2 regions of the Paenibacillus segetis genome follow, and region 1 is predicted to be linked to the other one. Evidence: riboswitches for the same ligand, from Rfam matches in the RefSeq annotation. Region 1 holds a riboswitch; the other holds the start of a gene.
What was found. A riboswitch is a leader RNA that binds a small molecule or an ion and turns the genes downstream of it on or off. The one in region 1 is predicted to bind cyclic di-AMP.
Positions count from the first base shown of each region.

Region 2: another riboswitch for cyclic di-AMP. It lies ahead of IEW05_RS12005 (hypothetical protein); the one in region 1 lies ahead of IEW05_RS24615 (resuscitation-promoting factor).

Region 1 is NZ_BMFT01000007.1:61,785-65,807, reverse strand. Features, by position in the region: gene IEW05_RS24625 (HD domain-containing protein) at 1-525, shown strand, start outside; gene IEW05_RS24620 (TatD family hydrolase) at 549-1,316, shown strand; cyclic di-AMP (ydaO/yuaA leader) riboswitch at 1,534-1,744, shown strand; gene IEW05_RS24615 (resuscitation-promoting factor) at 2,001-3,137, shown strand; gene rnmV (ribonuclease M5) at 3,254-3,799, shown strand; gene rsmA (16S rRNA (adenine(1518)-N(6)/adenine(1519)-N(6))-dimethyltransferase RsmA) at 3,806-4,023, shown strand, end outside.
Region 2 is NZ_BMFT01000001.1:2,578,109-2,582,131, forward strand. Features, by position in the region: gene kdpA (potassium-transporting ATPase subunit KdpA) at 1-773, opposite strand, end outside; gene kdpF (K(+)-transporting ATPase subunit F) at 850-927, opposite strand; gene IEW05_RS12000 (DUF4218 domain-containing protein) at 1,049-1,468, opposite strand; cyclic di-AMP (ydaO/yuaA leader) riboswitch at 1,672-1,859, opposite strand; cyclic di-AMP (ydaO/yuaA leader) riboswitch at 2,262-2,428, shown strand; gene IEW05_RS12005 (hypothetical protein) at 2,657-3,088, shown strand; gene IEW05_RS12010 (ABC transporter ATP-binding protein) at 3,143-3,814, opposite strand; gene IEW05_RS12015 (ABC transporter permease) at 3,811-4,023, opposite strand, start outside.

The sequences.
Region 1 (4,023 bases):
TATAATGAAGGGTATTCCTTTGCTTTCTTGCCGGATCCCTTACCAGGACTGTTCAATCGTGAATTAACGGTACAAGAATATCTACTATTAGATGAAGCTTTGATTCAAACTACATTTATGCAATGGCGAAATGATAAGGACAAGCTACTAAGTGATCTTTGTTGCCGATTTATGGACCGTAAATTGTATAAATATGTAGAAACTGATTCTCTTGATAAAGAATTAATTGAGGAAATCCGGCGTGCATTTGCAGAGGTGGGCCTCAACCCAGATTACGATCTGGAGATTGATTTTCCAACCGACCTGCCTTATGATGTGTTTCGTCCTGACGGGGAATTTAGGGAGAAGCAAATATTACTTTTGGACCGTCAAGACAGGCTCCGGGAAATTTCTGAGGTGTCGGATATTGTCCGGTCGATCAGCGGACTTCATCGAGGGAAATTTCATTTGTACTTTCCGGATAATAAATTGATACCTATGTTAAATAAACTTCCCCAAGAAATCGCTGATTTGTTTCAAATATAGACATATATAGGAGGCGCAACAAGATGCTATTTGATACTCATACCCATTTGGATGCTATTCAGTTTGATGAAGACCGTGAGGAAACGATTACAAGGGCATTGGAGAACGGGGTTACTCGAATGATCAATATCGGTTTTAATCGAGAAACGATCCCTACAACAATGAAATTAGCAGAGGCTCATGAATTCATTTATGCGGCTGTGGGATGGCATCCACAGGATGCGATTACGATGCGTGAGGGCGATTTGGACTGGATCGCTGAATTATGCGCTCATGAGAAAGTAGTAGCTATTGGTGAAATAGGCTTGGATTATTATTGGGATACATCCCCTAAAGATGTTCAACATAAGGTATTTCGCGATCAAATCGGATTAGCTCGGAGTCTAGGGATGCCAATTTGCATCCATAACCGCGATGCTCATGAAGATGTGGTACGGATTTTACGTGAAGAGAAGGCTAGTGAGATCGGTGGAGTGATGCATTCATTCTCTGGAAGCTGGGAAATTGCCAAAATGTGTCTAGATATGGGATTTCATTTATCGTTTGGTGGCCCCATCACTTTTAAAAACGCTAAACAACCAAAAGAGGTTTTGGCACAGACACCGATGGACCGATTATTGATCGAAACAGATTCCCCATATTTGACACCACACCCATATCGAGGAAAAAGAAATGAGTCTGCACATGTACGCTTAGTTGCGGAAGCGGCGGCAGAGATTAAAGGCATGTCCTTTGAGGAAATCGCCGAAATAACCACCAAAAATGCACTGGAACGATTTGGGATTAGATGAATTCGGGAGTAAAAAGGACGAAAAAGGTAGCAATCGGGAAAGATTAATACATTTTAACCGTTTAAAGCTAGATTATTACAATTTTTTAACCATATTTTTAAAAAAACGTGCTTGATTCGTCCTTTACAACATGTATCGAAACAGGATAGAATCTTTTCAGTAATCGAAAATGATGCCATTTGGTAATCCTTGGATATCTTCGATCACATGGTTCCATGAACCAGTCTCGCTGAATCTCCTGCATGGGAGAACGGGGGAACCGATACGATATAGATTAGGTCAACTACCAATCTTACCGTAATTGATTTCTTCATAGGGTCTTTGGGGTGAATTCGAGGTCATTGCGCCATGAGCGAATGTACTGAGAAAGGGCGGCTCTCTGCGTCCGAATCCGACAGCTAACCTCGTAAGCGTCTAAGAGAGGCAACTCGTGCATCCTATTACATCACGATACTCGGAAGCCACGAAGGAGTTCCTCTGACTCTTTCTTTAGGCTTCTTTTATTTTGAATAAATGTAATAGGCACATCATACTCTTGTTAATCAGGAGGATGACATATGCCGACCGGACTGGGGCAGGATGCGAAATGCAGTAGTTCATGCATTTCGTAAAAATGAATAATAGTCACGTCAAATGTATCTTATATCGAATTAGACGGCGGGGCTATGAAGGAGGACGGAAGATATGGGCATTTTCCACAAAAAGGAAACCCATGAATCACGCTCATCCAGCATGTCTTACGCAATGCATTGGAAGCCTGAAAATTTACGCCTTGTTTCTGTAATTAGCTTGTTGGCAGTCGCTGTAGTTATCATCACCGTGATTGGATTGAATAGCCAAGATAAGAAGAGCATCAGCTTGGTCATCGATGGTCAGATCCAACCCTTAGAGACTCGTCAATCGCTAGTGAATGAAGTGTTGGATGAACACTCCATCGTATTGAAACCCGAGGACAAAGTTTCGCGTTCACTCGCTAGCACCCTTAAGGATGGAGACCGAATTGTCATTATACGTGCCATTCCTGTAAAGGTTATAGCGGATGGAACAACTAGAACCCATTTTACAACACAAAACAACGTAGAGGGCGCAATCAAGGAGCTTGGTGTATCCTTGGACCCAGCAGATAAAGTTACTCCTGCTCTAACTAGTGCACTTAAGTCTGATTTGGAGATTCGTATTGTCCGGGTCGACAAACATACGGTGCAACAGCAAGAGACTGTACCATTCACAATCGTTAAGACTGCTGATCCAGAATTGCTTAAAGGCAAGACGAAGGTGATTCAGCAGGGAAGCGAAGGACTGGTTACACACAACATAGAGAAAGTATATGAAGACGGAGTTTTCGTATCTAAGCATTGGTTAGGCAAAGAGGTCTCGAAGGCCGCTCAGCCGAAAGTAATTGCCGTAGGCACGAAGAAACCGACAGCCGTTCTGTCTGCCAGCATCACCCGGAAAGAGGGTGGGGTCGATATTAGTGGACTAACGTCTAAAGGTGGCGTCTCGTTTAAATATAAAAAGATGATCAAAAACGTCACGCTAACTGCCTACTCTGCTGAGGAGGATGGCATAGGTACGAAGACTGCTTCCGGTACCCGCGTACAAGAAGGGAGAACGATAGCCGTTGATAAGAACATTGTCCCTATGGGATGGTGGGTCTATATCGAAGGCGTTGGCTTCCGTCGTGCCGAGGATACTGGTGGTGCAATTAAAGGCAACAAGATTGACGTTTATTACGATAGCCTGAAGGCTGCCAACCAGTTTGGCCGTAAGAAGGGCCGTACAGTCTATGTCATTGGTCCTACCAAACCTGAGTTGAACTAGGCTAAGCTAGTTTTACTTTGCATGAGGAATCGGATAGTATTAGTTTAATAAATAGATGGGTTCAAGAAGAGGATTTATCCTCTTCTTTTTGTTGTGATAAGGAAGGAAGGAATGACATGATTAAAGAGGTCATTGTGGTGGAGGGCCGAGATGATACGGTTGCCGTGAAACGGGCGGTAGAAGCCGATACGATAGAAACAGGTGGTTCTGCGATTAATGAAATGACGCTACGGAAGATTGCTCTAGCACAGGAGCGGCGGGGGGTCATTATTTTTACAGATCCTGACCATGCCGGTGAGCGTATTCGCAAAATTGTGGCCAATCGGGTTCCAGGTTGTAAACATGCCTTCCTTCGGGAAGCTGACGCGACCAAGCGCGGTGATATCGGGGTGGAGAATGCATCGCCTGAGGTCATACGCGAGGCGTTAGACAATGTACGTAGCGAGGTTGCTGGGGAAGCCGGCTTAATCGATTGGGACGATCTGATTGCTGCAGGACTCATCGTCCATCCAGAAGCAGCAGCCCGGCGAAGAATTATGGGAGAACTACTTGGTATCGGATATTGCAACGGTAAACAATTTTATAAACGAATGACGGTGTTCAGAATTAGCCGTGAAGAATTCGTGGCCGCACTGGCACAATTGGAAGACAAAGGGGTATAACTTGTCATGAGTATAATGGAAGAAGTATCAACACCGCGCCGCACGAAGGAGATTATTTCGCGGCATGGGTTTAAGTTCAAAAAAAGCCTCGGTCAGAATTTTCTGATCGATCAGAATATTCTCAGTAAGATTGTGGCTGCAGCGGGGCTGGACAAGTCCAAGGGGGCACTAGAGATTGGTCCCGGTATTGGAGCGCTCACGGAGAAGCTTGCTCAGGAGGCGGG
Region 2 (4,023 bases), on a different contig from region 1:
ATCGATAACATTTCCAACACGTTAGTGAGCGGGTTCGGATTCTCAAATGGATGCGACGAATTAGCACCAAAGAAACCTCCACCGTTCGTACCCAAATGCTTAATGGATTCCAGTGAAGCAACAGGGCCGATGGCAATTTGCTGGGTTTGCCCCTCGAGCGTAGTGACCTCGAGCGTCGACTTCAGTGTCTGTGGTACATGTAATGCAACCAGTGTTAGAGTAACTAGCAACGCTAATGGAATGAACACACGGATATGTGCTTTAACGAAATCCTCGAAGAAGTTACCCACCGACTTTTGACCGGTAATCCCTCTAACAAAAGCGACTGCAACCGCAAATCCGCTAGCCGCCGAGGTGAACATCATCATCGTAATAACTGCCATTTGCGAGAAATAGGAAAGCCCTGTTTCCCCGCTATAATGCTGCAGATTCGTATTAGTCATAAAGCTGATTACCGTATTAAAGCTAAGTGTCTGCTCCATATCCCCAATTCCGTTAGGGTTAAGCGGGAGCCCCCGCTGTAATCTAAGGAATATATAACTGAAAGCCACTAGAACGATATTCGTCAAAATAAAGCTTATCGCATATTTCTTCCAGGACATTCGGTCCCGTTTTTTTAAGCCAATCAAGGCATAAATGCCTTTTTCAATTCGAGCAAACCCTTTGTCCGTACGATTCGGTTCATTGGAGAACACATGATATAAATAAGTACCCATTGGTTTAACCAGCAGCATTAGGATTACGATAACAGCTACAATTTGCAAAATGCCCATGAATGACTGACCCTCCTTAAATTAGGCCTAAATTGCCTAAATTTTTATGCTTTTACTAGAATAATGCGATATGAAATTAAAATTTCTCCGGATAGATCAGGGCATATACTAGATACATGAACAATAGAACGGTAACAGCTATGATCAGAATCACAAATCATTCCTCCCTATCCTGAACTACACCTTCGCACCAGTGCATAAATCCATAGAACAAACCATAAATCACGACTAATGCAGCCACCATATACAGATCCATCATGGTCTTTTCAGTCCTTTCAATTGTCTAGCTGTGCGGATTTGTCTGCCAAAAAAGACACATCCCCGCTGTGTGAATATATGACATATTTCGCCCCGAGCCCTTTATAGACTAATCTTGGATTTAAAGATGTTGTAATAACAAAAATCGGTTTTCTCGTCCAAGTACGACACATTTGAATATATCGGCAACATAATGTTAGGCTACTTTCGAACAAATACACTTTGCCCACCGGAAAAGATGGTTGAATCCAAGTGTTCTGATGATTTGTATCCACCAATACAAAACGCTCAATGCCCAATTCTTCTAGCCGATTTTTTCCTGCCTGATTGTTAGTTAACCCCGCAACCTTAATCCCTTTGAATTTCAATAATTTAATGAAAAGTTCTCCTGCTTTTGTTGGTGCCCACACAAGTACATATTCATTTTGATCCGCCATATCTATCTTTTCCCCTTCTCAAGTACATAAGGAGGCAACGAAAATCTCCGAACGATCTTGTGACCATCGTCATTTTCGGACACAGTCTGAATATAGCTGCATCGCGTCATTAGACGTTACCTTTACATCCATTTTTCATAAAAAGGTACAGTAAAGAGCCACAGAGGAAATCCTCTGTGACTCTACATGGGGTCACATTGCACTCATCCTCTCTCCATACGCTTACGAGGTTAGCTGTCGGATTCGGGCAGTGAGAGTTGCCCTACCTGTATAAATGCAAATTGCCTCACATTCTACAGGATTCACCCCATAACTGACTTCCGACTCTCACATCGGTAGTCAATTGTTGGTTCCCCCGCTTTCCTTAACGGAAATTAAGCGGATCAAATATTCAGTTATGTTATGGAAACAGGTGTAATCATACTCTCTAAGCAGATTTCTTGTAAAATGCGTTCCTTGGCAAAAAAAAGCAAAATCGAAACCAAATACATATTGGATAACGCTTACTTACTATCTAATCTCTTTATATCTCTTGTTTTCACAGTTCTAAGGCATTTATCGAATAAACCTCAATTATTGTGATTACTACTTTTCAGGAGTGAAAAATTAGCTATCTGCATATCAGAAGTAAAGAAATCAAGAAACCGAGCTTGAGGAAGATAGAAGCCTTGTATAAGGCCACAAATGTGCTTTTAGTCACTTTTTCTTCTGTTGCTGACCGAATTTGGCTTAACTACGGCCAATAAGATATCTTTTGTTTTTTACAAGGGAATCAAGAAATAGTATCATTCTGATGAAACACACGCTGAATTCCTGCAACCGCGGGAAACGGGGGAACCATCAGGCCGAGCTGGCCTACTTGGGGTGAATCCGACGGAGAATGATTAGTTCTCATGAGGTAGGGCGACTCTCACGGCCCGAATCCGACAGCTAACCTCGTAAGCCATAGAGAGAGACCCTTGATTTGCCACGCATTTGCGCCAGGCTTATTTGTACCTGAATCCGCAAACTGCAGCAGAGGTCCTCCTCTGTCTGCGGTTTTTTTGTTACTCCAAATGAACGAGCATACTTCTCGTTGCTATAAGTTAACAATCAACCTGTTATTTTGGAAAGGAATATAAGATGATGACTACTCATTTGATTAACAAACACCCATTCAACAATAGGAAATATGTCCATTACGTAAAAATGTACGCAGATTCTCTATACGCCCTTAGTTATTTGTTGTTGGAGGACAACACAGCTGCAGAACAAGTAACTACAAATACCTTCCTGGAGCTCTGTGAACCTTTTGCTCAAGATAATTGGGATCCTAAAACATTTTCATTACATGCTTATCAAAGCTGTATTCGTCAATGCACTGAACGGGTGGTAGATGTAGATAGACAGCTTCTTTCTCCTGATACTCCAACGTTGGACGAAAAAGCACTGGAATTTCTATGGTATGGATTGAAGCTTCCACTTATCGAAATATCAGTCATTCTTAGTAACAGTATTCCTACATTAAAGGAACAGCTCATCATGATACGTGAACGGGCAAGAGTTAAAGCAAGTACGATGCAGGTCCTGCCACGTAAAAATCTTGATCAAATAAGACTTGTCAACCTTGCGCAAAAGTAAAAGGGTATCCCCTAAGCCATTTACATGACTTAAGGAATACCCTTGATCAAACTTTTATACTAACACGCCATCCTTCAAGTGTAACACACGATCACACCACTCCAACATTCGTTCGTCATGTGTGACCATGACAGCAGATTTACCTTCTGCCTTCACTTCATCAGCTATCATTTGCACCACTTGTCTACCCCGCTTAAAATCCAAACTTGCTGTTGGCTCATCGGCGAGTAGAATCGCTGGATTGTTCATCCATGCCCGTGCGATCGCCACACGTTGTTTCTCCCCACCAGATAACTTCTCAGGATAATAATTGCGACGGTCCCATATATCCAGCCGTTTCAGCAACTGAGCCGCCCGATCTTTCGCTTCCTTGGCGTGCATCCCCGTTAGACTAGCAACGTATAACAGTTGTTCCTGCACTTTTAAATACGGAAGTAAATTGGCACTTTGAAACATAAATCCAATTTTGTGCAAGCGGATCGATGTAAGTTCCTGTTTACTCTTTCCCGTCAGTGATTCTCCGTCTAGAACAATCTCTCCGCTTGTTGGACTCAGCAACGCCCCTGCGGTTGATAGGAATGTACTTTTACCCGATCCGGATGGACCAAGAACCGCGATAAATTCTCCTTCATTAACCTCAAGATTTAGTTGATTAAGGATAGAGACGTTTAAATCCCCATCACCAAAAGTCTTTGTGACTTGATTCATGATTAGTTTTGCACTCATGCTCCAACCCTCCCAATAGCTTCTAATGCATCTACTTTAGCAACCTGAGTTACTGATATCAGTGATCCTAATAAAGACATACCCACAAATAGACCACTTGTAGATAAAGCTGTAGATAGATTCATCTGGAATGGCATGGACTCAGGAAGGACTGAATTAACACCCCAAGTCAACAATAGACTTAAACTTAAACTTATAATGGATAAAAT